3 regions of the Streptomyces sp. NPDC049687 genome follow, and region 2 is predicted to be linked to each of the others. Evidence: riboswitches for the same ligand, from Rfam matches in the RefSeq annotation. Region 2 holds a riboswitch; each other region holds the start of a gene.
What was found. A riboswitch is a leader RNA that binds a small molecule or an ion and turns the genes downstream of it on or off. The one in region 2 is predicted to bind thiamine pyrophosphate.

Region 1 (10,220 bases), on a different contig from region 2:
CCGCACAACCAGGACGAGGTGTACTTCGTGGTGAGCGGCCGCGCCTCCATCACCGTCGGCCTGGAGACCACCCAGGTCGCGCGCGGCAGCGTGGTGTACGTGCCGGCCGGCGTCGCCCACAAGTTCCATCACATCAGCGAGGACCTGCGGGTCCTGGTGGTGTTCTCTCCCCCCGAGGCGTGACGCGGCACCCCTGATTCCCTAGGGGATCGATCAGGGGAGGACAAGGGGCTCCAGGCCCCCGCAGGCACCCCGTGCGGACCTAGCATCGACGGCAGGACATCGACAGCATTCGGACTCACAGGAGTTCCGGACGGATGAGGACAAGGACGAGGCGATGCGAGAGATCTTCGCGGGACTGCCGTGGTGGGTGAAGTGGGTGGCGGTGCCGGTCATCGCCCTGGTCGTGTTCGGCGGTCTGATAGCCAGTGTGATCGGCTTCGTGGTCTGGCTGCTGTTCAAGGTGCTGATCTTCGTGGCGTTGGTCGGCGGACTGATCTACGTCGTAAGGAAGTTCATGGCGGGTTCCTCCTCGCGCAGCGACTGGTGAGCGGCCCGGGGGCCGGTGAGCGGTAACAGGAATCACCGGTTCCCTCGGCCGGGGGAAGTTTCCCGGAGGGCCGGAACGCAGGCGGTGGTGGACGGTTAAAGTCCGGAACTCGTCGCGGGGGCGAACCCCGCGAGCGGCGTACACCCCCCTCCCCGTGTTCCCCGCACGGGCCGCCCTCTCGCGCTTCGGGAGTGACCCTCCTTGCCTCTGGCCAACACCGCATCCCTGGAACCGCAAGCACCCCCCACGCGGCCGCGTTCCTCGGCGCCTCCGCTCCAGCGCCCGCCGAGCACGGCCCTCCCCGAGCAGCCCCATTCGGCCACGCGGCCAGCCCAGTCCGCGAGGACTCCTTCTGCGGTGCCGCAGCCGCACTCGGCCGCCACGCTCATCGGCTCCGTACAGCGCGCCATGCGCCTGCTGGAGTCCGTCGCCGAGCACGAGCACGGAGCTCCGGCCAAACAACTGGCCCGCGAGACCGGCCTCGCACTCCCCACCGCCTACCACCTGCTGCGCACCTTGGTGTACGAGGGCTATCTGCGCCGGGAGAAGGGGCTGTTCTTCCTCGGCGAGGCGGCCGAGCGGCTGGGCAGCAGCGGGGCGGCGCAGAAACGTCGCAGCACGGTCGCCGACACCCTCGCCCAGTGGCGCGATTCAATCGGTGTTCCCGTGTACTACGCCCGGTACCACGACGGTGAGATCGAGGTCATGTGCGTCTCCGACACCCCGGGCAACCCGGCGGTGGAGGAGTGGGCCGACTTCCGCGAGACCGGCCACGCCCATGCCATCGGCCAGTGCTTGCTGTCCCAGCTGGACGAGGACGCCCGCCGCGACCACCTGGACCGCTACCCGGTGCAGCCCGTCACCCGGTACACGGTGCGCGACAATCACACCCTTCTGGGGCGTTTGGAGCGTATTGGGCGCATGGAACCGGTCGTGGAGCGGCAGGAATACGCACTGGGCACCGTGTGTGCCGCCATCCCGATCACCCTGGGCGCCACCGTGGGGACGATGGCCATCTCCCTGCCCGCCCGTCAGGCCGACCGGCTGCTCCTCGCGGCGCGACAGCTGCAGAGCGAAATCGGGCGGAAGCTGGGGTCGATCGGGCTCTGTATCAGCATTTGAAAACTAACTCCTTGTGATCTGTTGTGCACGTTCAGCAAGATGCGGTGCAGTGTCAGGGGTTGATTACCGGCCATTCGACGGCAAATGACGGGGTAACTCGATGTGCGAGTCCGTACAGGCAGTTCAGGCAGAAGTGATGATGAGCTTTCTTGTGTCCGAGGAGCTTTCGTTCCGCATCCCGGTGGAGCTGGGCTATGAGTCGCGCGATCCCTATGCCGTGAGGCTCACCTTTCATCTTCCCGGGGACGCGCCGGTGACCTGGGCCTTCGGGCGCGAGTTGCTCATCGATGGAGTGGGCAGGCCGTGCGGCGAGGGGGACGTACGGGTTTCGCCCGTGGACCCCGAGGTGCTCGGTGAGGTGCTCATCCGGCTTCAAGTGGGCGGTGACCAAGCCCTTTTCCGGTCCTCCGCGGCCCCCTTGGTGGCTTTCCTCGACCGCACGGACAAACTGGTCCCCCTGGGCCAGGAGGGTGCGCTCGCCGACTTCGACGCGCATCTCGACGAGGCGCTGGACCGGATCCTGGCGGAGGAACAGAGCGCCGGTTGAGCCCACCAGCGGCAAGGGGTGGCGGAACGCTTCGCCACGGGGGTGGGGCCGCGCAAAAACGCTTCTCCTGCGGGGCTGCGGACGCCTCCGGGGCTTCCGCAGGCGCGCGTCGCCTGCCCCGGCGTCCCGCCGCCTCAGCGCTTGCGTCGCCTGCCCCGGCGTCCCGCCGCCTCAGCGCTTGCGTCGCCTGCCCCGGCCGCCCCGGGACGCGGCCGTGCCTGCTGCCGCTGCTCCCGACGGAACGGGCTCCGGCACCGCCGCGGCCGCCGTTCCCGGTTCCGGGCGGTCGGCCGCGACCACCAGGGCCGCGAGGGCGGTGGTGACCGGCACCGACGCCACCAGACCGATCGAGCCCACCAGCGTGCGCACGATCTCCTCGGCGACCAGCTCGCTGTTGGCGACCGTGCCGACGCTGCTCTGCGCGATCGAGAAGAGCAGCAGCAGCGGCAGCGCGGCACCGGCGTAGGCGAGGACGAGCGTGTTCACCACGGACGCGATGTGGTCGCGGCCGATACGGATGCCGGCCCGGTACAGCCCGCGCCAGCCCATCGCGGGATTGGCCTCGTGCAGCTCCCAGACCGCGGACGTCTGGGTGACCGTCACGTCGTCGAGGACGCCGAGGGAGCCGATGATGATGCCGGCGAGCAGTAGGCCACTCATGTCGATCGACGGGTACAGGCCGTGGATCAGGCCGGTGTTGTCGTCCGTGTTGCCCGTGAGCGCGGCCCAGTCGATGAACCAGGAGCCGAGGAAGCCGATCAGCAACAGTGAGATGAGGGTGCCGAGTACGGCGACGGACGTACAGGCCGAGAGACCGTGGCACAGATACAGGGCGATCAGCATGATGGCGCTCGACCCCACCACGGCCACGAGCAGCGGGTTCGAGCCCTGCAGGATCGCGGGCAGGATGAAGAAGTTCAGGATCAGGAAGCTGGCGGCGAGCGCCACCAGCGCCATGACGCCCCGCAGCCGTCCGACGACCACGACGGCGACGGCGAAGATGACGGCCAGCACCGTCATGGGAACACGGCGGTTGACGTCGGTGACCGAGTACTGCAGGTCCTTCGGCGCCGAGGGCTCGTAGGCGACCACGACCTTCTCGCCCTCGTGCAACTGCCGCGACTGGTCGGGCTGGACGATCTCGGTGAACGTCCGGCCCTTGTCGTCGCCGGTGTCCACGCGGATCGTGGCCTTCTTGCAGGTGCCGTTCGCCTCTTGCTCGGCGGTGGAGCCCTCGGCTGTGGAGGTGTCGCCGGTCGGGGCGTCGGCGGAGGCGTTCACCGACTGGCAGCTCACGCTCACGACTTTGGTGACCGTGGCCTGCTGGGTCTGCCGGTCGAAGCCGACCCCGGTGCGCTCGTGCGAGGGGGCCCCACCCGGCCACAGCACCACCAGCCCGACCAGCACGGCCGCGGCGAACGGGATGAGGATCGCCGCGATGACCTTGCGGAGATGCTTGGAGACGGGGGCGGCCGGGCCGTGACTGTGGCTGTGCCCGTGCGTATGCCCGTGCCCACCACCGGAACCGGGACCGTCCCCGCCACCACGACCATCGCCGTGCCCGTGGCCTCCGTTGTGCCCGTCACCGGGACCGTGCCCGTGGCCCCCGCCGTGCCCGTCACCGGGACCGTGCCCGTGGCCCCCGCCGTGCCCGTCACCGGGACCGTGCCCGTGGCCTCCGTTGTGTCCGTCACCAGGGCCGTGGCCCGGCCCGCCAGGGACTCCACCATGCCCCGGCCCCACCGCGGAACCAGGGCCATATCCCGCACCGGGCGGGCGGCCCGGCCCATAGCCCCGTGGGTTGTCGTGCCCGCGGCTGTCTGCGCTGTTGAAATCGCGGTCCCCCCCGCGTCCTTGAGCGGGACCGCTTCGGGGGCCGTTCACAGGGCCTTGCCCAGGACTGTGCGCAGGGCCTTGCCCAGGACTGTGCGCAGGGCCTTGCCCAGGGCCGTGCCCACTACCGCTTCCAGGGCCGTTTCCGGGGCCGCCGCCGACCCCGGGCCTGCGGGGCGGCTCGGATGGCGGGTACGGGGGCTGGTGTGTCGTGGTCACCGCCCGATCATCGCAAGAACGACGGAGGCCCACTGTTCACCGCGCCACAAATGACGCTAGCGTGGAGCCACCTTTGCACACGCGGGAGCTCGGAGCACCGGGCTGAGAGGGCGCTGACCTCCGTCTTTGCGATGTTTCACGTGGAACGTCACTTGACTTAGTGATGTTTCACATGGAACGTCGGCAGACGGTAGCCGCTGCGTCGACCGCCGAACCTGTTACCGGGTAATGCCGGCGTAGGGAGTAGGTCTCATGACCAACAAGGACGCACGCACGCCTGCCTTCACGCAGAACGCGGCCAGCGATGAGGCGGCCGACACGGCCGACGCAAACACGGCCGACGCGACCAGTGAGAAGGCCGGGAAGTCCATCGGCTGGCACAAGGGGTACATCGAGGGCACCCGCCCCGACCTGCGTGTGCCGGTTCGCCAGGTGCACCTCACCAACGGGCAGTCGGTCACCCTGTACGACACCTCCGGCCCGTATACCGATGCGCTCGTCGACACCGACGTACGCAGGGGCCTGGCGCCGCTGCGCGAGAACTGGATCATCGCCCGCGGTGACACCGAGGAGTACGCGGGTCGTCCCGCCCGTCCCGAGGACGACGGCATCAAGCACACCTCGCCGCGCGGCGGACTGCGCAACCTCGACGCGGTGTTCCCGGGACGGCCGCGTCTGCCGCGCCGCGGCCGGGACGGCAAGGCGGTCACCCAGCTGGCGTATGCGCGTCGGGGGGAGATCACGCCCGAGATGGAATTCGTGGCTCTCAGGGAGAACGTTTCTCCTGAGGTGGTCCGCGAGGAGATCGCGGCGGGACGCGCGGTGCTGCCGGCCAACGTCAACCACCCGGAGATCGAGCCGATGATCATCGGCAAGCGGTTCCTGGTGAAGGTCAACGCCAACATCGGCAACTCGGCGGTGACCTCCTCCATCGAGGAGGAGGTCGAGAAGATGACCTGGGCGACCCGTTGGGGCGCCGACACGGTCATGGACCTGTCCACCGGCCGCAACATCCACACCACCCGTGAGTGGGTGCTGCGCAACTCCCCCGTCCCCATCGGCACGGTGCCGCTGTACCAGGCGCTGGAGAAGGTCGACGGCAGGGCCGAGGAACTGACCTGGGAGATCTACAAGGACACCGTCATCGAGCAGGCCGAGCAGGGTGTGGACTACATGACGGTTCACGCGGGCGTGCGCCTCCCGTTCGTCCCGCTCACCGCGCGCCGCAAGACCGGCATCGTCTCGCGCGGCGGCTCGATCATGGCGGCCTGGTGCCTCGCGCACCACAAGGAGTCGTTCCTGTACGAGAACTTCGAGGAACTCTGCGAGATCCTCGCCGCCTACGACGTCACGTACTCGCTGGGCGACGGCCTCCGGCCGGGCTCGATCGCGGACGCCAACGACGAGGCGCAGTTCGCGGAGTTGCGCACGCTCGGGGAACTCAACACGATCGCCAAGCGTTTCAACGTACAGACCATGATCGAGGGCCCGGGACACGTCCCGATGCACAAGATCAAGGAGAACATCGACCTTCAGCAGGAGATCTGCGATGAAGCTCCGTTCTATACGCTCGGCCCGCTGACGACGGACGTCGCGCCGGCGTACGACCACATCACCTCCGGCATCGGTGCCGCGATGATCGCCTGGTGGGGCACGGCCATGCTCTGCTATGTCACGCCCAAGGAGCACCTGGGCCTGCCCAATCGTGACGACGTCAAGACCGGTGTCATCACCTACAAGATCGCCGCCCACGCTGCCGACCTCGCCAAGGGGCACCCCGGGGCGCAGGAATGGGACGACGCGCTGTCCGACGCCCGCTTCGAGTTCCGCTGGGAGGACCAGTTCAACCTCGCTCTCGACCCGGACACGGCAAGGGAGTTCCATGACGAGACGCTGCCGGCCGAGCCGGCCAAGACGGCTCACTTCTGCTCGATGTGCGGGCCGAAGTTCTGCTCCATGAAGATCTCTCAGGACATCCGCCGCGCACACGGTGGGAGCCGGGAGGAGATCGAGGAGGGCATGGCCCAGAAGTCGAAGGAGTTCGCGGCGAGTGGCAACCGGGTGTATCTGCCCATCACCAACTGATGCGCCCCGGTAGGTGACGGGGAGCAGTCAGGCCCGGCGTCCTGGGGCCGAAGGCGAGGGCGTCGGTGCTTGACTGGGCTCATGACTGCGCGATCCATGAGCAAAGGTGCCAATCTGCCGGTCGACTCGCCCGTCGTTCGTGCGGAACTCAGCTGGTCCGAGGGGGCCGCAGGACCGGACGTCGACGCCTCGGCCCTGCTGCTGACCGCCGCCGGACGGGTGCGTGACGACGGTGACTTCGTCTTCTACAACCAGCCGTGTCATGCGTCCGGCGCGGTGACCCACCTCGGCAAGCAGAGGGCCGACGGCGTCATGACCGACACCGTCCAGGTGGACCTGGGCTCGCTGGAGAGCGCCGTCGAGCGGGTGGTGCTGTGCGCGTCGGCCGACGGCGGCACCTTCGGGCAGGTGGCCGGACTGACGCTTCGGCTGCTCGGCCCGGACGGGCGGTCCGAACTGGCGCGCTTCGAGATGCGGGCGGAGACGGAGACGGCGTTCATCGGCGGCGAGCTGTATCTGCGCGAGGGACGCTGGAAGTTCCGTGCGGTCGGACAGGGGTACGCCTCCGGACTCGCGGGACTCGCCACGGACTTCGGCATCACCGTCGACGAGGAGCCACCCGACGCGACCGCGCCGCCCACCCCGGGTGCGGCCGCACCGCCGTCCTCCGACGCGTCTGCCCCGCCGTCCCGGGCCATGGACTTCCCACCGTCTCGGACCGGCGCTGCGCCGCCACCTCAGCCGGGCGCGGTACCGCCGGCCCCGCCCGCGGCCTTCCCGCCGCCCCCGCCCGCGGCTGTCCCGCCGCCCACCGGCCCACGCCTGATCAAAGGGGAGGAGCGGCTTCCCGTGGACATGCGCAAGCGGCTGTCCCTGCGCAAGGAGCAGGTCGCCGTCAGCCTGAGCAAGCGGGGAGCCGCGGGGATTCGCGCACGGGTCGTCCTCGTCCTGGACGCCTCCGGCTCCATGGCGTTCCTGTACTCGCGCGGTGTCGTGGCCGACGTGGTGGAGCGCATGGCCGCGGTGGCCGCGCAGCTCGACGACGACGGCGAGATGCAGGCCTGGACGTTCGCCAGCAACCCCGCACGTCTGCCCGACCTCCGCCTCGGCGAACTCCCCGAGTGGCTGCGGCTGCATGTGCGTGTGGGCGAGATCAGCTTGTTCCGGCGCGGCAAGAAGCCACGGAAGGGGCTGGAATCCGGCCAGGTGGACATGCGGACGGTCGGCATCCAGAACGAGGAGCAGAAGGCGATCGCCGAGGTCAGGGCGTTTGTGCGGGACCATCCCGCGACCGCGCCCACCCTGGTGCTGTTCTTCTCCGACGGAGGCGTCTACCGCGATGCGGCTATCGAGCAGGAGCTGCGGGCGGCGGTCGAGGAGCCGATCTTCTGGCAGTTCGTCGGCCTCGGCCGGTCCCACTACGGCGTCCTGGAACGGTTCGACACGCTCCCCGGCCGGCGCGTCGACAACGTGGGCTTCTTCGCCGTGGACGACATCAGCACCCTCCCGGACCAGGAACTCTACGACCGGCTGCTGTCCGAGTTCCCGTCCTGGATCACGGCGGCCGCTGGGGCAGGCATTCTCTGACCCGTGCAGGCGCCTGCCGAACGGCTTGCGCTCCCTCGTTCCAGGGCGTTCGGGAGGCGCAAGCCGAGGGCCTATTCCGGCTGGTGGTCCGGGCCGCCGAAGTCCGGGCTCGTGTAGTCCGGGCTGCTGAAGCTCGGGCGGGGGCCGGCGGGGCCGTCGTCGGGGCTGGTGAAGCCCGGACGGTCGTACCCGATCTTCGGAAGGCGGCCGGTGGGGGCCGGCGGGGCCGGTTCGGGGCGCAGTTCGGAGGTCGGCCCGTGGTCGGCGAGGGCCTCCCGCAGGAACGGCAGGATGCCGCGCTCCAACAGGGCCTCCCGCCAGGCCTCCTTCGCCCGGGCGACCTCGTCGCTCAGCTCGCCGTACGGCCCGGCCTCCAGGGACGGACGGTTGCGCAGGGCGGTGAGCAGCAGCCCGATGGTGGCGACGAGAATCGCGGCCGCGGCGATGGCCCCGAACGCCCATCCGACGTTCAGCATCGCCTGGGCGGCCGCCTGATCGGGTTCGATCGCCTTGAGGCAGTAGCCGACGAGCAGGAAGAGCACCGCGGCGGTTCCGGCGAGCACGGGGGTGAGTACGGCGGCGACGGCGACGGCGCCCGCCCCGGCGGCCTCGGCGGCCTGGGCCGCCTCCCCCACGGTGGTGGCGAGCCCCATCGCGCCCGCGCCCGGCTCTGCCGAGCCGGAATCGTGCGGGGACGAGGGGGTGGACGGCGCGGGGTGGCGCAGTTCCTCGCGGACCTTCACATAGTGCTGGTACTCGGTCGCCGCGGCCGCCGTGATGAGCGCGGAGGCGTTGAGCGCCATGGTGCGCAGCTGTTCGGGGTTGAGCCGCTGTCCGACAGCGGCCAGTTCCGGGTGGTGTGGTGCGGAGCGCAGCGCCTCGTCGAGGATCCGCTCGTACTCCTGGCGGTCCTCACTGTGCAGGTGCTGCGGAACGCTGTTCATGTGCATCCCCCGATGCTCCGTAGGGCTTGGGGCTCGCATGCCAACGAGCCGTCGGGCAGAAACGGAGGGGAGCCTGCTACGGATAAGGCGATGGTAGAGCGGCGACGGCATGCGGTGACAGGGGGTTTGCTGAAATTGGCCCCTGGCCCGCGGTGTCGCCGACGGGTCCATGGGGCCGCCGGCCTGCCCCGGAACGCCTAATCGTCGAGGGGAAGTTGCTGGACCAGCAGCTTCCCGGCCATCGTCACGCCGCCGTCCATCGCGATGGCCAGCCCGTCGGCGTACACGTGCGGTCCCTCGACATGCGGGCCGCCGTTGTCCTCGTCCTCCTCGGAGCCGACCTCGCCCATCAGGTACGGGATCGGGCTGTGGCCGTGAACGATGCGGGTGCCGCCGTACGTATCGAGCAGGGAGCGGACGGCGTCGGCGCCGCCCTCGTCGCGGAAGGAGAAGCGCTTGGTGAACTTGCGGAACAGATCCCACACCTCGTCCGCGTCGTTGCGCGTGATCGTCTCGCGGACGGTGTCGTTGACCGCCTCGATCGAGTCGCCGTAGTCGAGGTAGGCGGTGGTGTCGGAGTGGACGAGCAGATGACCGTCGACCTCCTCGACGGCGTCGAGACGGGCCATCCACTGCAGGTGGTGGTCCTGGAGGCGGTCCATGTCGTGCTTCTGGCCGCCGTTGAGCAGCCAGGCCGCCTGGAAGGTGGCGGTGCCCGCGCCGGAGTTGACGGGGGTGTCGCCGAAGCGCTTGGCGCCGAGTAGCAGCAGCTCGTGGTTGCCCATGAGGGCCTTGCAGTAGCCGCCGGCCGCGGCGGCCTCGGCGGACAGCCGCATGACGAGGTCGATGACGCCGATGCCGTCCGGACCGCGGTCGGTGAAGTCGCCGAGGAACCACAGTCGGGAGGTGCCCGCGCACCATTGGCCCGCCGCGTCGACGAGGCCCTTCTCCTGCAGCGCGGCCACGAGTTCGTCGAGGTAGCCGTGCACGTCGCCGACGACGAAGAGCGGCCCGGGGCCGGTCGTGGGCAGCGGATCGGGGGCCGGCGCCGGGTCGACGGCCACCTGAAGGGTGTCGCCCCGGTTGATGACCGGCAGATCGCGCTGCGTCGGCGTATAACCGTCCGGATGCTCCAGGGGATCCTCGAGCGGCGGCGCGGCATTGCCCGGATGCGCGCTGTGGTCGTACGGACCGGTCTCGTGGACGTACGCGGGCACCCGGAAGTCGCGCAACGTCGCCGTCCGCTCCGCCTCGGGTCCCTGACCGGCCCCCTGAGTCATCAGACCCCTCCACCATCGCGCCGCATGCACCCTTCGGGCTGCCTGGTCGCAGC
Region 2 (10,220 bases):
GCGGGTGAGCGGCGGCCGCTGAGGCCGCGGCCACGGCGGGCCGGGCACACGGAAGCGCCGGCCCGCCGTGGCCGCGTCCCCCGCGGGCCACCTCGAACCGGCGCCTCCTTGTGCTCCCCCGTTTCCCCCCGATCCCCCGTTTCCCCCGTGCGGTCGTTCCCCCGGGTTCCCCCCGTGCCTCGCTCCCGCCGAACCGGCCGGCGGAAGGAGCGGATCGAGGGCCGCTCCGTTCCGGCGCCCCGTGTCGCCGGTGCCGGAGCCGCGCCCCTTTCCGTGCCTCCACTCTCCCGTCCGGGCGGGCCCGCCCCCATCCGCCCGCGTACTCATCTCCCTCCCTAGGTACGGGTACTCAGAGCTGGGCGCTCAACCTCAGGACGCTGTGCGGTCGTCTGGTCACGAAAGCGTCCGCCTCCGTACTCCCCCGGGCCCGCCGGGCTGGCGACGTGACTGTCGGTGGCGGCCGATAAAGTCGCAGCCATGGCACGGATTGCGGTGATCGGCGCCGGGATGGGCGCGCTGGCGGCCGCCGCCCGGCTGGCCGTCGCGGGCCACCGGGTGGCGGTGTACGAGCGTACGGAGACGTACGGCGGTGCGGTGCGCCGCTTCGAGCGGGACGGGTTCGGCTTCGACACCGGGCCCGGTCTGCTCCCCCTGCCCGCGGTCTACCGGGATCTGTTCGTCAAGACCGGCAAGGAGCCGCTGGAGGCCCGCGTCGAGCTGGTCCAGGTAGACCCGTCGGCACGGCATGTGTTCGCGGACGGCACGGGGGTGTCCCTGCCGAACGCCTCGCGAGCGGGCGTCGTCTCCGCCCTGGACGAGGCACTCGGAGCGGGCGCCGGGCAGCGCTGGGGCGACTTCCTGGTCCGCGCCCGCGAGGCCTGGGACCGCACCCGCCGCCCGCTGCTGGAGGAGCCCCTGTGGCCGAACTGGTCGGTGCTGGCGGACCGTGAACCCTATCCGGCGGTCCCGCACAAGCGTCTGCTGCGCACCCGCCGGGCCGGCACGCTCGCCGAGGTCGGTGCCTGGGAGCTGCGCGACCCCCGGCTCGCCGCGCTCCTGGAGGGCCACGCGCTCGCGTACGGCCTGGATCCCCGCGCCACTCCGGCGAGTTGCGCCGTGCTGCCGTACATGGAGCACGCCTTCGGCACCTGGTACGTGCGCGGGGGCCTGCGGGAGCTCGCCCGCGCGGTGTACGAGCGGTGTGTGGCCCGCCGGGTCGAGTTCGTCTTCGGCGCCGAGGTCACCCGGGTCCTGGAGAAGGACGGCCGGGCGACGGGCGTGGAACTGGCCGACGGCCACGTGGCGGACGCCGACTTCGTGGTCGCGCCCGGCAGTGCCGCGGGGCTTCCCGTCCGGGGCGAGGGCGAGGTGGCGCCCCAGCAGGGCCTGCCCAGCCGGCTGACCGTCCTGCTGGCACTGCGCGGCGGACGCCCGGAGGGGACCGCGCACCGGACGGTGGTGCACACCCGGGACCGCGACGGCGAGCTGGAAAGCCTCTTCGGCACGGCACCGGGCGTACCCGCGGAGCCGACGGTCACGGTGCTGCGGCCCGACGACCCGGCGCTGGTGCCGGACGGCGACCACGAGGCGGTCACGGTCGGTGCCGTGGTCCCGGCCGGGGCGGCGATACGCGAGGAGCACGTGGAGGCCCTGGTCACCGCCGCCGAGCGGGCCGTACCCGGTGTCCGCGACCGTGTCCTGTGGCGCGTGGTCCGCACCCCCGCCGACATCGCGCGGGAGACCGGCGCGGCGGGCGGGGCCGTACCGGCGCCGGCGCTGGCCGCGGCCGGGGGCAGGCTGCTGCACCCGGCGAACTCCACCGGCCTGCAAGGGCTGTTCACCGCCGGCGGCTGGTCGCACCCGGGCGGCGGACTCCCCCACTCGGGCATGTCGGGCGCGCTGGTGGCCGGACTGATCGTGGAGGGACTGGAGTTCCGCGGCTCACAGTGAGCGGGACGGCGAACGGCCCGTGAGAACCGACACCGCGGGTCGGAAACCGGTCCTGGTCGTCAGAACCGGTACTGGTCGTCGTACCCGTTGCCCTGCCCGTGCTGCTGCCCCTGCCCGTCACCCTGGTAGGGGTACTGCTGCTCGGGCGGGAGGTCACCGCCCAACGGGTCGTCGGTGCTGCGCTGCTGGGGGACCCAGACACCGCCGGCCGGGGTCTCGCCGTAGCCGCCGGTGCCGTACTGGTCCTGGCCGTAACCCTGCTGCCCGTACTGCTGCTGGCCGTAACCGGCGTCGTAGGAGCCGCCGCCGTAGGTCTGGGTGCCGATGTACGGGTCGGAGTAGGCGGCGTACTGCTGCTCGCCGGTGGTGTCGTAGCCGTACTGCTGCTGGTTGTACCCGGAGTAGCCGTCGTAGCCGTAGGTCTGGTCGGCGCCCTGAGCGGCCGTCGCGTACTGGTCCTGGGGCTGGCCGGTGGCGGCCGCGTACGCGGCGTCGCTGTATATGCCGTAGGCGTTGGTGTCGTCGGGCATGGGCTGCGGCGAGTACACGGTGCTCTCGGCGGCGGACGGCTGAGCGCCGCGGGCGGCCGGGGTGAACACGTCGTCGCGGTCGTAGTCGTCGTCGGCCGGGGAGGCGTTGTCGGCGAAGGGGTCCCTGTCCTGGCCGTATCCCATGCCGTCGCCGCCGAAGGAGGGGTCGGCGCCGCCGCCGTAACCGGCGGCGTCTCCGGACTCCAGGTCGGTGACCTCCAGGCTCGGGTCGTGGTGCTCGGCCTTGCCGCGGCGGCGCTTGGTCAGGCTCATGGGGAGCGCCCCCTCGCCCTCCCCGCGCCGCACGGCCCAGCCCTCGGCGAAGCCGCGGCGGAACGACAGGGTGACGTAGGTCTGGCCGACGGCGAAGGCGGCCGCGCCCAGCCCGATCACGATCACCGACGGAATCAGCACACCCAGCACGACACCGAGGAACCCGACGAACGCCAGCAGCCGCCAGCGCAGACGCGCCTTGTACTGCAGCAGCACCTCGCCCAGCAGCCACAGCGCGACGATGCCGAACGCGATGTAGAGGACCGTCCAGCCCATGTACGCCCCTCTCCCAGTGGCCGCTACGCAGTGTGTCGTATGTGGGTGCGACCGGTCTAGGCCTGCGGCGGGTGGTGCAGACCCAGGTTCTCGTAGATTTCCAGCGTCGCCGTGGAGTTGTTGAGCGTGATGAAGTGCAGTCCGGGCACTCCCTCGGCCAGCAGCCGTGCGCAGAACTCCGTGGCGAAGTCGATGCCAATGGAGCGTACAGCGGACGGATCGTCTTTGGCTGTGAGCATCCGCTCTTTCAGGGCGTCAGGGAAGTGGGCGTTGCTGAGCTTCGGCAGCCTCTCCAGCATCTTCACACTCGTCACCGGCAGGACTTCGGGGATGACCGGGGTCTCGCAGCCGGCCGCCGCCACCCGGTCGCGCAGACGCAGATACGACTCGGGCTGGAAGAACATCTGCGTGATGGCGTAGTCGGCGCCGGCCCGGCACTTGTCGACGAAGTGCGCGACGTCCGTGTCCCAGTCGCCGGAGCGCGGGTGCATCTCGGGGAAGGCGGCGACGCCCACGCAGAAGTCGCCCGACTCCTTGATGAGCCGGACGAGTTCGGCGGCATAGGTGAGGCCCCGCGGATGCGGGACCCAGTCGCCCATCGGGTCGCCCGGCGGGTCGCCGCGCACGGCGAGCATGTTGCGGATCCCGGCGTCGGCGTACTGGCCGATGATGTTGCGCAGCTCGGCGATGGAATGGTCCACGGCGGTGAGGTGCGCGACCGGGGTGAGGGTGGTGTCGGCGACGATCTGCTGGGTCTCCTTGACCGTGGTCGCCCTGGTGGAGCCGCCGGCGCCGTACGTCACGGAGACGAAGTCCGGGGCCACCGCCTCGACCCTGCGGAGCGCGTCCCACAGGCTCCGCTCGCCCTTGGGCGTCTTCGGCGCGTAGAACTCGAACGAGTACGTCGTCTTGCCGGTCGCCAGGATGTCGCGCACGGTGCGTGCGCGGTCCGTCCTGGTGGATGCGGTTCCAAGGGCCATACCCGCAGGTTAACCAGCGGCCGACGGTCACCCAACCGAATGCCGGATATTTGCCCGAATTGTCGGCTTGTTGTCCACCCTTCGGACAGGCCTTCGGCTGAAACCCGACCGGCCCCTCAGAGCTCGCGCAGGCGCTTCGCGAATTCCGCCGCCGCGGCACCCGGGTCGTCCGCCTCGGTGATCGCCCGGACGACCACGACCCGGCGGGCGCCCGCCTCCAGCACCTCGTCGAGGGTGCCGAGGTCGATGCCGCCGATGGCGAACCAGGGGCGGTCGGTGCCGAGGGCGGCGGTGTGGCGGACCAGGCCGAGACCGGGTGCGTGGCGGCCCGGCTTGGTGGGGGTGGGCCAGCAGGGGCCGGTGCAGAAGTAGTCCACGCCCTCCTGGACGGCGGCGGCCTCGGCCTCCGCCTCGGCGTGCGTGGAGCGGCCGATGAGGACCTCGTCGCCGAGAATGGCGCGGGCCGCGGGGACCGGCAGGTCGCCCTGGCCGAGGTGGAGGACGTCGGCGCCGGCGGCGTGGGCGACGTCCGCGCGGTCGTTGACCGCCAGCAGCTTTCCGTGCCGGGCACAGGCGTCGGCGAACACCTTCAGGTGCTCCAGCTCCTGGGCCGCCTCCATGCCCTTGTCCCGCAGCTGCACGATGTCGACTCCGCCGGCCAGGACCGCGTCCAGGAACTCAGGGAGGTCGCCCTGTCGGGTGCGGGCGTCCGTGCAGAGGTAGAGGCGGGCGTCGGCGAAACGGGCGCGGGCGGTGTCGGGCATGCGTGAGTTCCCCCCAGGGCGGCGGCGTACGAGGGCGGCGGACCGGCCCTCGTACGCCCCGGGTGTGTCGGTTGTCTTCCTCTGGTCAGACGGCGAGCGCCTGGGCGCGGCGCTTCACCTCCGTGCCACGATTCTCGCTCAGGGCCTGCGCGGGGGTGCCGGGCAGGCTCGCGTCGGGGGTGAAGAGCCACTCGAGCATCTCTTCGTCCGTGAAGCCGTCGTCCCGCAGGAGCGTCAGGGTCCCGGACAGGCCCTTGACCACCTTGTCCCCGTCGATGAAGGCGGCGGGGACGTGCAGCGCGCGGTTCTCACCGCGGCGCACGGCGATGAGCTGGCCCTCCTTGACCAGCTGCCGGACGCGCGTCACGTCGACATCGAGCATTTCCGCGATGTCGGGCAGGGTGAGCCAGGCGGGGACGAGAGCATCGATCTTTGCGTCAATCTCGGTCACGAGAACAAGCCTGCCATCTGCCACTGACAGTCGGAAGTCGGGCCGCGACGAGTCGCCGGCCGTCCGCGGCGCCGTCGTGGCCGGGCGCGCCCCCGCGACGGAGCCGAACCTCGGCGGAGCCCGGCCCCCTAGGGCCCCGCAGTCGCGTCCTTCAGGGGGCGGGCCGGGTCCGCGAGCGCCTCCGGGTCCATGCGCCGGGCGGCCTCGATCAGGCGGCGGCCCTGGGCCAGGTCACGCGGCCGGCCGACGGCCAGGAGGGCCACCAGGCGGTCCTCGCGCAGCCAGCACACCGTCCACGCCGGGCCGGACCGGTCACCGCGCCACACCATGCGGTCGGCCACGGCGTGGTGACCGGCGTACTGGACGAAGCGGCCGAACTGCTCGGACCAGAAGTACGGCACCGGGTCGTAGACGGCCGGGGGCTCGCCGGTGGCCGCGCCGACGATGTTCGCGGCGACCGTGCGCGGGCCCTGGAGGGCGTTGTCCCAGTGGTGGACGAGGAGCCGTTCGCCGTACCGTCCCGAGGGGAAGGACGCGCAGTCGCCGACCGCGTACACGTCCGGCACGGACGTGCTCAGGTGGGCGTCGGCCACGACCTCGTGGTGCGCGCCGAGTTCGACGCCGGAGCCGGCCAGCCAGGCGGTGGCGGGCCGGGCGCCGATACCGACGACCACGGCGCCGGCGGGCAGCCGGGAGCCGTCGTCGAGGACGACCGCGCCCGGTTCGACACGCTCCACGCGCGCGTGGGTGCGCAGATCGGTGCCGCTGTCGGCGTACCAGGAGGTCATCGGGGCGGCGACCTCGGCCGGCAGGGCACCGGCGAGGGGGCGGTCGGCGGCCTCCACGACGGTGACCGCGCAGCCGGCCTCGCGCGCGGCGGTGGCGAACTCCGCGCCGATCCAGCCGGCGCCGACGACCACGATGTCGTGCTGCCGGGCGAGCACCGGCCGCAGCCGTTCGGCGTCGTCCAGGGTGCGCAGCAGATGGACGCCGGGGACGCCCTCGGCGCCGGGCAGCCGGATCGGTTCGGCACCGGTGGCGAGGACGAGGACGTCGTAGGGGACCGGCCCGGCCTCGGTGTCCACCTCGTGGTCGGCGGGGCGCAGGCCGAGCACCTCGCGGCCGAGCAGCAACTCGATGCCGAGGCTCTCGAAGTCGACGTCGAAGGCGGAGCCCTCGGCCTTGCCGAGCAGGACGGCCTTGGACAGCGGAGGCCGGTCGTAGGGCTGGTGCGGCTCCGCGCCGATCAGCGTGACCGTGCCGTCGAAGCCCTGTTCGCGCAGCGCGACCGCGGTCTGCACACCGGCCATGCCCGCGCCGACGACGACCACCCGCCGCCCCGCCGGCCTGTCTTCTTCCCGCGTCTGCTCGCTCACCTGATCACCATAGACACCTGACGAATAGTCAGTCAGCGGTCGTGTGCCGTGACCTGCTCCACAACGCTCGTACCGCTGCCCTCCTGCGACTCCCAGGCCCAGGTCTCCTCCAGGCGCACCCGGCCGTCGGGCAGTGCGACGACTGTCGACACACAGCGCCCCGAGGACGTCGTCCCGTCGTGCTTGAGCTGGACGTACCGGAAGTCGAGCCGGTCGCCCTCACGGGTACCCACGAGATGCCCGCGTACGACGTCGCCGCCCCCGTAGTCCGCCCAGATCACGCCGTCCCGCTCGTGGTACGTGAAGCGGGTGCGGGTGCCGACCTGGCCCGGGGCCTGGTCGGCGACGGGGGCGAGGACGAGGCCGTCCAGCGAGCCGGGCATGACGAAGGCTCCCTTTACACAGGCGTGGAACCACGGGCTAGGGTGACCCAACGTAGAGCACTCGCGGGAGCCCGGACGCACCGGGCTGAGAGGGAGGCTGGCGGCCTCCGACCGTACGAACCTGATCCGGGTCATGCCGGCGAAGGGAGGGGCTGGACGCCCATGTCGCGTACACGTACATCCGATGTCCTGGTCGTCGGGGGCGGGATCATCGGCCTGGTCACGGCCTGGCGGGCCGCGCAGCGCGGGTTCGCCACGACGGTGGTGGACCCCGAGCCGGGCGGTGGGGCCGCACGGGTGGCGGCCGGGATGCTGGCCGCCGTCACCGAGCTCCACTACGGCGAGCAGACCCTGCTGGGCCTGAACCTGGCCTCGGCCCGCCGCTATCCGGACTTCGCGGCCGAACTGACGGAGGTCACCGGGCAGGATCTCGGCTACCGCCGGTGCGGCACGCTCGCGGTGGCGCTGGACGCCGACGACCGCGCCCACCTGCGGGAACTGCACATGCTGCAGGCGCAGTCGGGGCTGGAGTCGGAGTGGCTCACGGGGCGGGAGTGCCGGCGCCTGGAGCCGATGCTCGCGCCCGGGGTGCGGGGCGGGCTGCGGGTGGACGGCGATCACCAGGTCGATCCCCGGCGGCTGGCCGACGCGCTCGTCACCGCGTGCGAGCGGGCGGGCGTGGTCTTCCGCCGCGCGTGGGCCGAACGGCTGTCCGTGACGGGCGGGCGGGCGTCGGGGGTCGTGACGGGGGACGGCACGGCGTTGGAGGCGGGGCAGGTGGTACTCGCGGCCGGAAGCCTCAGCGGGCGCCTCGCGGGCGTCCCGGAGGACGTACTGCCCCCGGTCCGGCCGGTGAAGGGGCAGGTGCTGCGGCTGACGGTGCCGCCTCGGTTCGCGCCGTTCCTGAGCCGTACCGTGCGGGCCGTCGTCCGAGGGAGTCAGGTGTATCTGGTGCCGCGGGAGAACGGCGAGCTGGTCGTGGGCGCCACGAGCGAGGAGCTGGGCTGGGACACGACGGTGACGGCGGGGGGCGTGTACGAACTTCTGCGCGACGCCCACGAACTGGTGCCGGGGATCACGGAACTGCCGTTGACGGAAACCCGCGCGGGACTGCGCCCCGGTTCCCCGGACAACGCGCCGCTGCTCGGGCCGACGGACCTGGACGGGCTGCTGCTGGCCACCGGGCACTACCGCAACGGGGTGCTGCTGACACCGGTGACCGGTGACGCGATGGCGCACGCCCTTGCCACCGGTGAACTCCCCGACGAGGTCCGTCCCTTCACACCCCGGCGCTTCGGTGCCGCCGCCCTCACGGAGCAGCCCGCGTGAACATCTCGGTGAACGGCGAGCGGCAGGTGGTCGCTCCCGGTACGGCCCTCGACAGCGTCGTACGGTCCCTGACTCCGGCGCCCTCCGGGGTGGCCGCCGCGCTCAACGAAACCGTCGTCCCGCGCGCGCAGTGGTCCGCCACGGCGCTCCGCGAGGGTGACCGCGTGGAAGTCCTGACCGCCGTGCAGGGGGGCTGAGCGCCATGGCCGACGATCTCTTCGTCCTCGGGGGTACGTCCTTCTCGTCCCGTCTGATCATGGGTACGGGGGGTGCGCCCAGCCTGGAGGTGCTGGAGCGGGCGCTGGTGGCGTCCGGGACCGAGCTGACGACGGTCGCGATGCGGCGGGTGAACCCAGAGGTGCGGGGCTCCGTGCTGTCGGTGCTCGAGCGGCTGGGCATCCGGGTGCTGCCGAACACGGCGGGGTGCTTCACGGCCGGGGAGGCCGTGCTGACGGCCCGGCTGGCGCGGGAGGCGCTGGGCACCTCGCTGATCAAGCTGGAGGTCATCGCCGACGAGCGGACCCTGCTGCCGGATCCGGTGGAGTTGCTGGAGGCGGCGGAGACGCTGGTGGACGACGGGTTCACGGTGTTGCCCTACACGAACGACGATCCTGTGCTGGCGCGGAAGCTGGAGGATGCCGGCTGTGCCGCCGTCATGCCGCTGGGGTCCCCGATCGGATCGGGACTCGGCATCCGCAACCCCCACAACTTCCAGCTGATCGTCGAGCACGCGCGCGTGCCGGTGATTCTGGATGCGGGGGCCGGTACGGCGTCGGACGTGGCGCTGGCGATGGAGTTGGGGTGCGCGGGGGTGATGCTGGCGTCGGCGGTGACGCGGGCGGCGGACCCCGAGCGGATGGCGTCGGCCATGCGGGCCGGGGTCGAGGCGGGAAGGCTGGCCCGGCTCGCGGGCCGGATCCCCCGCCGTTACTTCGCGGAGGCGTCCTCGCCCACGGAGGGCCTGGCCGCCCTGGACCCCGAGCGCCCCGCCTTCTGATCTCCCGCCGAAAGCGCTCCCTCCGTCTCTCGGCCCGTGGTTCGCGTCACAGGTCGGCTGCAGTCCTGCTCCGAAGGGGTGGAAGGGGGGGACGTGTCAGTGGTGGCTCGTAGACTCGCCTGCGTGGACACGACCCTTCAGGACCCTCTGGTCGGGCAGGTGCTCGACGGTCGGTATCGCGTCGACGCGCGTATCGCGGTGGGCGGGATGGCCACGGTCTATCGGGCCGTGGACACCCGTCTCGACCGTGTGCTCGCTCTCAAGGTGATGCATCCGGCGCTCGCGGCCGACGGGTCGTTCGTCGAGCGGTTCATCCGTGAGGCCAAGTCCGTGGCGCGGCTCGCGCACCCCAATGTCGTCCAGGTGTTCGACCAGGGGACCGACGGGTCGTATGTGTATCTCGCCATGGAGTACATCGCCGGGTGCACGCTGCGTGATGTGCTGCGCGAGCGCGGGGCGCTGCAGCCGAGGGCCGCCTTCGACATCCTGGAGCCCGTGCTCGCCGCGCTCGGCGCCGCGCACCGGGCCGGCTTCGTCCACCGGGACATGAAGCCGGAGAATGTGCTGATAGGGGACGACGGCCGGGTCAAGGTCGCGGACTTCGGCCTGGTGCGGTCCGTGGACACCGTCACCAGTACGACGGGTGCCGTGCTCGGGACCGTCTCGTATCTCGCCCCCGAGCAGATAGAGCAGCCCGGTGCCGCCGCCCCCGGGGTGGACGTCTACGCGTGCGGTGTCGTCCTCTACGAGATGCTCACCGGTGAGAAGCCGCACGACGGCGACTCCCCCGCGATCGTGCTCTACAAGCATCTCCACGAAAACGTTCCGCCGCCTTCCGCCGCCGTGCCCGGGCTGCCGTTCGAGCTGGACGAACTCGTGGCGTCGGCCACCGCCCGCACCCCGGACGTCCG
Region 3 (10,220 bases), on a different contig from region 2:
CGAGCAGCGCCCGCCGCACCATCGGCAGGTCCACCTCCCGCCACACCCGCCAGGGAGACGCCCCGAGGACGGCCGCCGCCTCCCGCAGCCGGTGGTCCACCGCCCGCAGCACGGGCAGCATCGTCCGTACCACGAAGGGGACCCCGACCAGCGCCTGGGCGAGGGGAACGAGGATCCAGCTGCTCCGCAGGTCCAGCGGAGGCTCGTCCAGCGCGATCAGGAACCCGAAGCCGACGGTCACCGCGGACACGCCCAGCGGCAGCATCAGCAGCGCGTCGAAGCCGCGGACGAGCCGCCCGGCGTCCCGCCGGGTGAGCGCGGCCGCGGCCAGCCCGCCGATCACCACCGCGATCGCGGTCGCGGCGACGGCGTACTCCAGCGAGTTGCCGACCGCCTCGATCGGCGGGACCAGGAAGACATTGCCCTCCTCGTCGGCCAGCGCCCGGTAGTAGGCGAAGCCGGGCGCGTCCAGGGACCGCTGCACGAGTACGGCGAGCGGCAGCACCAGCAGCACGGCGATGCTCGCGAGCACCCCGGCCAGCAGCGCCCACTGCCCCGCCCCGTACGGCCGCCGGGCGGTCATGTTCGCGTCCACCAGCCGCAGCGCGGTCTCCCGCCGCCGTACGGTCCAGGCGTGCACGGCGAGGATCGCGCCCACGGCCACGAACTGGACGATCGTCAGGACGGCGGCCGTGGACAGGTCGAAGATCTCGGAGGTCTGCCGGTAGATCTCCACCTCGAGGGTGGAGAAGGTGGGTCCGCCGAGGATCTGGACCACGCCGAAGGAGGTGAAGGTGAAGAGGAAGACCATCAGCGCGGCGGCTGCCACGGCGGGCCCGAGGGCGGGGAGCGTGACCGTGCGCCAGGCCCTTCGGCGTGAGGCGCCCAGCATCCGCGCGGCCTCCTCCTGCCTGGGGTCGAGCTGGGCCCACAGCCCGCCGACCGTCCGGACGACCACCGCGTAGTTGAAGAACACGTGTGCGAGCAGGATCGCCCACACGGTCGTGTCGAGGCGTACGCCCCACAGCTCGTCGAGGAGCCCGCCGCGTCCGACGAGCGCGAGGAACGCCGTACCGACGACGACCGTCGGCAGCACGAACGGGACGGTGACCACGGCCCGCAGCAGCTGCTTGCCCGGGAAGTCGAGCCGGGCGAAGACATACGCGCCCGGCAGGGCGACCAGCAGGGTGAGCGCGGTGGAGGCGAGCGCCTGCCAGGTGGTGAACCACAGGACGTGCCGGATGTCGGACTGGCCCAGTACCTCCGTCAGCCGCCCGAGCTGCCACACCCCGTCGACCCGCAGCCCGCGCGCGACGATCGCGGCGACGGGGTAGGCGAAGAACAGCCCGAAGAACGCGACGGGCAGGACCATGAGCCCGAGCCGCGCCGCGCTCCCGGAAGGCCTTTCGGCCGGGGCTACTTCAGTACGAGCGAGGTCCACGACTTGACCCACTGGTCGCGGTGGTCGGCGATCTCCGCCGGGTCCATGGTCTCGGGGTCCTTGGCGGCGGGCCCGTACTTCGTGAACTCGGCGGGCACGCTCGCGCCCTCCACCACCGGGTAGACGAACATGTTGAGCGGCATGTCCTCCTGGAACTTCCTGGTGATCAGGAAGTCGATGAGCGCCTTGCCGCCCGCGCTGTTGCGCGCGTTGCTCAGCAGCCCGGCGAACTCGATCTGCCGGAAGCAGGTCCCGGCCGCGACCCCGGTCGGGGCGGTGCTGGGCCTGGGGTCGCCGTAGATCACCTCGGCGGGCGGCGAGGAGGCGTAGGACACGACGAGCGGCCGGTCCGCCTTGGCCTTCTTGCCGCCGGCCGACCCCGAGAACTCCTCGTTGTAGGCCTGCTCCCAGCCGTCGACCACCTTCACACCGTTGGCCTTGAGCTGCTTCCAGTACTCTTCCCAGCCTCCCCCGCTCTCGGCTCCGCTCGAGCCGGAGGCGCCCCCGTCCCCGTACCGGGCGGCCGTACCGAGCAGGAAGCCGAGGCCGGGCGAGGAGGTGGAGGCGTTCTCGGTGACCAGGAGGTTCTTGTACGCGGGCTTCACCAGGTCGGCGAAGGTGGCCGGCGGGGTCAGCTCGTGGTCGGCGAAGTACTTCTTGTCGTAGTTGACGCAGATGTCGCCGTAGTCGATCGGCGTGACCCGGTGCTTGCCGGCGTCCAGCTGGTACGCGCTGCCGACCTGGTCGAGCCCCTTGGCCGCGTACGACTGGAACAGGCCGTTGTCGAGGGCGCGGGAGAGGAGGGTGTTGTCGACGCCGAAGAAGACATCGCCCTGCGGGTTGTCCTTGGTGAGGATGGCCTTGTTGACGGCCTGCCCGGCGTCGCCGTCCGTGAGGACCTTGACCTTGTACCCGGACTCCTTCTCGAAGGCGGCGAGCACGCTCTTGGAGGCGGCCCACGAGTCGTGGCTGACGAGGGTGACGGTCTTGGAGTCCGCCGGGCTCTTGGCGTCGGACGACCCGCACGCGGACAGCGTGAGCAGGCCGAGGCCGACCGTCGCCGCCACGAAGGTCTTGGTGTGCACTGGATGTCCTCCTGGGGTTGGCCAGGAAGAACGCGGCCCCGCCCGGGGACGCCCGGGCAGGGCACAACAGCTTGAGTGGTGACCGAACTTCCTACCCAGAATGACCTGGGCGAGGTTCAGAGGGTCTGCGGCCCGTTCGCCGCACTCTCAGCGCTGTGGCGCTCCCCTGTCGGAATATGAAGATATGTGGACGTGGCCAGATTTTACCGCTCGGTGGCGGCCAGCTGACCACAGGCTCCGTCGATCTCCTGGCCACGGGTGTCCCGGACGGTGACCGGCACCCCGTGCGCCGCGATGGCCTCGACGAACGCCTTCTCGTCCTCGGGACGGGACGCGGTCCACTTCGAGCCCGGGGTCGGGTTCAGCGGAATGAGATTGACGTGCACGGGCTTGCCCCTGAGCAGCCGGCCGAGCCGGTCACCGCGCCACGCCTGGTCGTTGATGTCGCGGATGAGGGCGTACTCGATGGAGAGCCGACGGCCCGACTTCTCGACGTACTCAAAGCCCGCGTCGAGCACCTCGCGCACCTTCCACCGCGTGTTCACGGGGACGAGGGTGTCGCGCAGCTCGTCGTCCGGCGCGTGCAGCGAGATGGCGAGCCGGCACTTGAAGCCCTCGTCGGCGAACCGGTGGATGGCGGGCACCAGGCCGACCGTCGACACGGTGATGCCACGCTGCGACAGCCCGAGCCCGTCCGGCGCCGGGTCCGTGAGCGCCCGGATCGCACCGACGACCCGCTTGTAGTTGGCGAGGGGCTCGCCCATCCCCATGAAGACGATGTTGGAGAGCCGGGCCGGCCCGCCGGGAACCTCTCCGTCCCGCAGCGCCCGCATCCCGTCGACGATCTGATGCACGATCTCGGCGGTCGAGAGATTCCGATCGAGCCCCGCCTGTCCGGTGGCGCAGAACGGGCAGTTCATCCCGCACCCCGCCTGCGAGCTGATGCACATGGTCACCCGGTCCGGGTACCGCATCAGCACCGACTCGACGAGCGTCCCGTCGAACAGCCGCCACAGCGTCTTGCGGGTGGTGCCCTGGTCGGTCGACAGATGCCGTACGACGGTCATCAGCTCGGGCAGCAGGGCCTCCTGCAGCTTGCCGCGCGAGCCGGCCGGGATGTCGGTCCACTCCGCCGGATCGTGCGCGTACCGCGCGAAGTAGTGCTGCGAGAGCTGCTTGGCACGGAACGGCTTCTCACCGATCTCCGCGACGGCGTCCTTCCGCTCGGCAGGCGAGAGGTCGGCAAGGTGCCGCGGCGGCTTCTTGGCTCCGCGGGGGGCTACGAATGTGAGTTCTCCGGGCTTAGGCATGGCCGTACCAGTGTCGCAGATCCAATCGGGTGCCCCCGGCGCCGAGCCCGTACCGTGTCAGGAGCGCCTGTGCCGCCGCGTCCCTCGGTCGCCGCGACGGCGCCGGGCGCCGGGGCGAGGCCCCCGCGCCCGCGAGCAGCCGCTGCCACGAGGACCACCCCATCCCCTGAACGCCCCGACGAGCAGAAGCGCGGGGGCCAGGGCGAAGAGCAGGACGTTCTCGACGGATCGGGTCCCCCGGACCAGGTCGCCGCCGGCCGTCGGGAAGCCCTTCGGATCCACTCCGGCGCCCAGCCGGTCTATGCCGTGCGGTGCTCCAGTCGGTCCTTCAGCAGCCGTTCGTTGAGCGGCAGCTCCTTGCGCATCTGGGGGCGGACGACCAGAGGGAGCAGGACCTTGCCGATGCCCTTGCCCTCGAAGTCGACCTCCATGGTCACGCGGGACCGGCGGCCCTCGTCGAGCGGGTCGATCTCACCGTGGACATGACCGCGGATGGGGCCGTCGACGCCTTGCAGACCCCAGACGTACGGCGGCTCGTACTCGGTGTACTCCATGGTCATCGGGATCTCCCGGCGGCCGACGTGCCGGGTGATCCGTACTCGGGAGCCGACACCGATCGGGCCGGGGTCGAGCGGCTCCGCCGAGACCGCGCTCGCCTGCCATTCGGGCAGGTGGGACGGGTCGTTCAGGTACGCCCACACCTCTTCGGGACTGCGGTCGACGTCGATCGATTCGCGGAAGTCGGACATGACGCCCGCCCCCTTTCAGGGCGATCCCCCCTGTGAGGCCTTCCATGGGAATCGTCCCACTCACCCGCCCACCGGGCCACGGCAGCGGGCCCCCGCCCTGAGCGACCAGGACGGGGGCCCGCGAAAAACCGTGGCGTGCGGACGGTCAGCCGGAGCCCACGAACAGCACGAGCAACAGCCATACGACGGGAGCCGTCGGCAGGAGCGAGTCCAGACGGTCCATGATGCCGCCGTGACCGGGGAGCAGGGTGCCCATGTCCTTGATGCCCAGGTCCCGCTTGATCATGGACTCGCCGAGGTCGCCGAGCGTGGCGCTGGCCGCGACCGCGAGGCCGAGCAGCAGACCCTGCCACCAGGTGCCGTCGTCGATCAGGAACTGCATGCACAGCGCGCCCACGACCATCGCGAACGACACGGCGCCCAGCAGGCCCTCGCGGGTCTTGCCGGGACTGATGCGCGGGGCGAGCTTGTGCTTGCCGAAGCGCCAGCCGACGGCGTACGCGCCGGTGTCGCTGACGACCGTGAGCAGCAGGAACGTCAGCACGCGCCGCGGGCCGTCGTCGGCGGTGAGCATCAGGGCGACGAAGGTGGCCAGGAACGGGACGTAGAAGGCCGCGAAGACGCCGGCCGTGACGTCCTTGAGGTAGCCCTCCGGCGGCTCGGTCATCCGCCAGACCAGGACCGCGAGCGCGGTCAGGGCCATGGCGACCCAGGCGCCCTCGGGTCCCCTGACGTATCCGGCGACGACCATCGCGGCGCCGCCGAGCGCCAGCGGCACGAGCGGTGCCTTGATCTCCTTGCGCTCCTGCAGCCTGCTGGTCAGCTCCCACAGACCCACGACGACGGCGACCGCTATCACACCGACGAACACGGCCTTGACGATGAACAGCGACACGACGATCAGCGCACCGAGCCCGACCCCGACCCCTATGGCCGCGCTCAGGTCTCGGCCCGCGCTCTTCTTCTGCGGTGCGGGCGCCGGCTGAGGGGCGTCGGGCATGGGCTCCGGATTCTGCGGCACCGCCGCATGGGGCCGTGCCGACGGTGTGTGGTCGCCGTGAGCGGCGCTGCCGTACGGCTCGTCGTGGAACAAGGGGCCGCCCAGCCGAGCGGCCCCCCTGTCGTCATCCTGGTCTCCGCCGTGAGCGGGTAGGTCGGGGACGATGGGCATGGGGCGAGTCTGCTGCGCCTCAGGCGCATCGTACGCGGGACCCGCCGGGGCAGCCCCCTGGACAGGTCCCTGGTCGATGGGCCCCCAGTACCCGGCCTGTGACCCGGCTTGCGGCGGAGAACCCCAGGAAGAGTCGTTCATCAGACCTCGAGCAGCTCCGCTTCCTTGTGCTTCAGGAGCTCGTCCACCTGAGCGACGTACTTCGCGGTGGTGTCGTCGAGCTCCTTCTCCGCACGGCGGCCCTCGTCCTCGCCGACCTCGCCGTCCTTGACGAGCTTGTCGATCGCGTCCTTGGCCTTGCGGCGCACGGAACGGATGGACACCCGGGAGTCCTCCGCCTTGCTCTTGGCGACCTTGATGTAGTCGCGGCGGCGCTCCTCGGTGAGCTCGGGGAACACCACCCGGATGATGTTGCCGTCGTTGCTCGGGTTGACGCCCAGGTCGGAGTCACGGATCGCCTGCTCGATGTTGCGCAGCGCCGTCTTGTCGAACGGGGTGACGACCGCCATGCGCGGCTCCGGCACGGAGAACGAAGCCAGCTGGTTGATCGGCGTCGGCGCGCCGTAGTAGTCGGCCACGATCTTGTTGAACATCGCCGGGTGCGCACGGCCGGTGCGGATCGCGGCGAAGTCCTCCTTGGCGACCACGACGGCCTTCTCCATCTTCTCCTCGGCCTCGAGGAGGGTCTCTTCGATCACCACTTGCTCCTGCGTGTCTTGAGTAAGGCCCGGCTGCGGTTCCCTGTCGGTGGCGGCGGCCGGCTGCGTCGCGTCTTCTTCCTGCACGGTTCCCGACCGGCAGGACATTGTCCATCCTCCGACCAGGGTCCGTCCCCCGGTCACGGGTTGTCGTGCGAACCCGGGGGGTTTTCCGGTCAGGCCCGGCTGTCCTGCTCACCCACAAGCGTGCCGATCTTCTCACCCTTGACGGCGCGAGCGATATTGCCCTCGGCCAGAAGCTCGAAAACGAGGATCGGAAGCTTGTTGTCGCGGCACAGCGTGACGGCGGTGGCGTCGGCGACCTTGAGGTCGCGCGTGATGACCTCGCCGTAGCCGAGGGCGTCGAACTTGACGGCCTCCGGGTTGGTCTTGGGGTCGGAGTCGTACACGCCGTCGACCCCGTTCTTGCCCATCAGCAGCGCCTCGGCGTCGATCTCCAGGGCGCGCTGGGCGGCGGTGGTGTCGGTGGAGAAGTAGGGCATGCCCATACCGGCGCCGAAGATCACGACGCGGCCCTTCTCCAGGTGGCGCACGGCGCGCAGCGGGATGTACGGCTCGGCGACCTGGCCCATGGTGATGGCGGTCTGGACGCGGCTGTCGATGCCCTCCTTCTCCAGGAAGTCCTGGAGAGCGAGGCAGTTCATGACCGTGCCGAGCATGCCCATGTAGTCCGAGCGGGCCCGGTCCATGCCGCGCACCTGGAGTTCGGCGCCGCGGAAGAAGTTGCCGCCGCCGATGACGACCGCGATCTCCGCCCCGTCGCGCACGACGGCCGCGATCTCACGGGCGATCTTGTGCACCACGTCGGGGTCCACGCCCAGGCCCCCGCCACCGGCGAACGCCTCTCCGGACAGCTTCAGCAGAAACCGGCCGCGTACTTTGCCGTCGTCGCTCTTCTGGGCCTTGGTGGTCATGGGAGATCCCGCCTCTTTCACGTGGTGCACATACGAAGAAGGCCATTGCCGGTCGGGTGTCCTTCGCAACCCATGCGCGGCAATGGCCTCCTCGTCAGATCTGCTGTCGTCCATCACGCACGCGCGCGTGACGGCGTACCGGGACGACTGCTTACGACCCTATAGCGGCCGGGCGTCCGTCGCGGTACGGACTCAGATGCCGACCTTGATGCGCGAGAAGCGCTTCAGGGTGACACCGGCCTCGTCCAGGACCTTCTGGACGGACTTCTTGTTGTCGAGCGCGTACGGCTGACCGAGCAGCGTCGCGTCCTTGAAGAAGCCGTTGAGGCGACCCTCGACGATCTTGGCGATCGCGGCCTCGGGCTTGCCCTCGGCGCGGGTGGTCTCCTCGGCGATGCGGCGCTCGGACTCGACGACCTCGGCCGGCACGTCCTCCTTGGAGAGGTACTTCGGCGCGAAGGCGGCGATGTGCTGGGCGACGCCCTTGGCGACCTCGGCGTTCGGCTTGTCCAGCTCGACGAGGACACCGATCTGCGGGGGCAGGTCGGGCATCGTGCGGTGCAGGTACGCGGAGACGAAACCGTCGTCGAACTGCGCGTAGCGGTCCAGGACGATCTTCTCGCCGAGGTTGGCGTTGGCCTCGTCCACGAACGCCTGGACGGTCTTGCCGGCCTCGATCTCGGAGCCGAGCAGCGCCTCGAGGTCGGCCGGGGAGGTCTTGGCGACGTGCTCGGCGATGGCGTTGGCCACGGCCTGGAACTTGTCGCCCTTGGCGACGAAGTCCGTCTCGCACTTCAGCTCGACCAGGACGCCGGAGGAGTTGTCGTCGGCGATGATCGCGACCACGGCGCCGTTCTCGGCGGAGCGGCCCTCGCGCTTGGCGACGCCCTTCTGGCCCCTGATGCGGAGCGCCTCGACGGCCTTCTCGACGTTGCCCTCGGCCTCGTCCAGCGCCTTCTTGCAGTCCATCATGCCGGCGCCCGTGAGCTCACGGAGCTTCTTGACGTCGGCGGCGGTGTAGTTCGCCATGAGTCTGTGAATCTTTCTCGAAGTCTGGAAGATCGAAGATCAGGGGGTCTGCCCCGTCCCCAGGGAGCGGGGAGCGGCTGACACGCCGCCGATCTACGGGTGAACGGCGGGGGCGGACTTCATGTCACCGCCCCCGCCGTCAACCTTGACGCTGACGGGACGGTCAGGCCTGCTCGGCGTCCGCGGCCGGGGCCTCGGCGGCGGGAGCCTCGGCGGGCGCCTCGGCGGCCTCGGCAGCCGGAGCCTCGGCGGCCGGAGCCTCGGCGGCCGGGGTCTCCTCGGCCTTCTTCTCGCCCTCGAGCAGGTCGCGCTCCCACTCGGCGAGCGGCTCGCCCGCGGCCTTCTCACCCTTGTCACCGGTGGCGACGCCGGAACGGGCGATGAGGCCCTCGGCGACGGCGTCGGCGATCACGCGGGTGAGCAGGGTGACGGAGCGGATCGCGTCGTCGTTGCCCGGGATCTTGTAGTCGACCTCGTCGGGGTCGCAGTTCGTGTCGAGGATGGCGACGACCGGGATGTTCAGCTTCCGGGCCTCGCCGACCGCGATGTGCTCCTTCTTGGTGTCCACGATCCAGACGGCGCTGGGAACCTTGGACATCTCACGGATACCACCGAGGGTCTTCTCCAGCTTGGCCTTCTCGCGCGAGAGCACGAGAAGCTCCTTCTTGGTCAGACCGGACGCGGCGACGTCCTCGAAGTCGATCTGCTCGAGCTCCTTGAGGCGCTGCAGACGCTTGTAGACGGTCGAGAAGTTGGTGAGCATGCCGCCCAGCCAGCGCTGGTTGACGTAGGGCATGCCGACGCGGGTGGCCTGCTCGGCGATGGCCTCCTGCGCCTGCTTCTTCGTGCCGACGAACATGACCGTGCCGCCGTGGGCGACGGTCTCCTTGACGAACTCGTAGGCGCGGTCGATGTACGACAGCGACTGGAGCAGGTCGATGATGTAGATGCCGTTGCGCTCGGTGAAGATGAAGCGCTTCATCTTCGGGTTCCAGCGACGGGTCTGGTGACCGAAGTGGACGCCGCTCTCCAGCAGCTCCCGCATCGTGACGACGGCCATGGCCGTTCTCCTTGGGTTTCTCGGTTGTGCCGCGGATGCCGGACGGCTCCCGCGCCTGACGCCCGCGGTGCGCCGAGCCACGAAGGACCGAGGGGCGCGGATACCGGAGAACCGACCGTGGCCGGCCCCCGATACCGGGGCGTGCGAAGTCGACCCGGTGACCCGGATCGCCAGAAGAAGTGTACGGGACCCGCGGGCCACCGGGTGACGCCGCTCTCCACAACCGGAAGGTTGTCCACAGGTCTCGGCCGGGATCGACTCCCGCGCGGGACGGTTCTCCCCATGGACACGAAGCGATGCGCGGGCCTGGGGCTGTTGCTGGTGCCGGCCCTGCTGGCGTCCGTGGCGTGGGCGGACCCGTCTCCACCGCCGCCGGCCGCCCCTCCCCCACCCGTACCGGCGATCGGCAGAACCTGGCCGGTGGGAACGCGTCCGGCGGTCCTACGGGGCTGGGAGCCCCCGGTGACGGCGTACGCCCGGGGCCACCGAGGCGTGGACCTGGCGGCGGCACCGGGCGCACCGGTACGAGCGGTGGCCGCCGGCCGGGTGATGTACGCCGGCCGGGTGGCGGGAAAGGGTGTCGTGTCCGTGGAGCTGACCGGCACGGACCTCAGAACGACCTACGAACCGGTACGGGCCTCGGTCCCGAAGGGCGAGGAGGTGACCGCGGGCGAGGTCATCGGCACGGTGGAGCCGACGGGCTCCCACTGCACGACACCGTGCGTGCACTGGGGCCTGCGAA

Region 1: linked by a shared signal. The riboswitch ahead of thiC (phosphomethylpyrimidine synthase ThiC) and the one ahead of thiO (glycine oxidase ThiO) in region 2 are both predicted to bind thiamine pyrophosphate.
Region 3: linked by a shared signal. The riboswitch ahead of ACIBVL_RS32055 (thiamine ABC transporter substrate binding subunit) and the one ahead of thiO (glycine oxidase ThiO) in region 2 are both predicted to bind thiamine pyrophosphate.

The regions. Positions count from the first base shown of each region.
Region 1 is NZ_JBITLN010000003.1:718,530-728,749, forward strand. It holds gene ACIBVL_RS13230 (cupin domain-containing protein) at 1-183, shown strand, start outside; gene ACIBVL_RS13235 (DUF5326 family protein) at 338-550, shown strand; gene ACIBVL_RS13240 (IclR family transcriptional regulator) at 908-1,672, shown strand; gene ACIBVL_RS13245 (SsgA family sporulation/cell division regulator) at 1,773-2,219, shown strand; gene ACIBVL_RS13250 (YibE/F family protein) at 2,391-3,962, opposite strand; TPP riboswitch at 4,343-4,531, shown strand; gene thiC (phosphomethylpyrimidine synthase ThiC) at 4,524-6,356, shown strand; gene ACIBVL_RS13260 (VWA domain-containing protein) at 6,438-7,943, shown strand; gene ACIBVL_RS13265 (hypothetical protein) at 8,015-8,893, opposite strand; gene ACIBVL_RS13270 (metallophosphoesterase) at 9,085-10,167, opposite strand.
Region 2 is NZ_JBITLN010000001.1:410,419-420,638, forward strand. It holds gene ACIBVL_RS01880 (TetR/AcrR family transcriptional regulator) at 1-22, shown strand, start outside; gene ACIBVL_RS01885 (phytoene desaturase family protein) at 478-1,950, shown strand; gene ACIBVL_RS01890 (hypothetical protein) at 2,010-3,029, opposite strand; gene metF (methylenetetrahydrofolate reductase [NAD(P)H]) at 3,086-4,009, opposite strand; gene thiE (thiamine phosphate synthase) at 4,126-4,773, opposite strand; gene ACIBVL_RS01905 (Rv2175c family DNA-binding protein) at 4,859-5,224, opposite strand; gene ACIBVL_RS01910 (NAD(P)/FAD-dependent oxidoreductase) at 5,353-6,600, opposite strand; gene ACIBVL_RS01915 (hypothetical protein) at 6,633-6,983, opposite strand; TPP riboswitch at 7,037-7,148, shown strand; gene thiO (glycine oxidase ThiO) at 7,146-8,312, shown strand; gene thiS (sulfur carrier protein ThiS) at 8,309-8,509, shown strand; gene ACIBVL_RS01930 (thiazole synthase) at 8,515-9,309, shown strand; gene pknB (Stk1 family PASTA domain-containing Ser/Thr kinase) at 9,433-10,220, shown strand, end outside.
Region 3 is NZ_JBITLN010000012.1:140,774-150,993, forward strand. It holds gene ACIBVL_RS32050 (ABC transporter permease) at 1-1,441, opposite strand, end outside; gene ACIBVL_RS32055 (thiamine ABC transporter substrate binding subunit) at 1,417-2,526, opposite strand; TPP riboswitch at 2,597-2,704, opposite strand; gene rlmN (23S rRNA (adenine(2503)-C(2))-methyltransferase RlmN) at 2,730-3,836, opposite strand; gene ACIBVL_RS32065 (SRPBCC family protein) at 4,136-4,585, opposite strand; gene ACIBVL_RS32070 (phosphatidate cytidylyltransferase) at 4,731-5,897, opposite strand; gene frr (ribosome recycling factor) at 5,897-6,454, opposite strand; gene pyrH (UMP kinase) at 6,631-7,389, opposite strand; gene tsf (translation elongation factor Ts) at 7,582-8,418, opposite strand; gene rpsB (30S ribosomal protein S2) at 8,582-9,478, opposite strand; gene ACIBVL_RS32095 (murein hydrolase activator EnvC family protein) at 9,761-10,220, shown strand, end outside.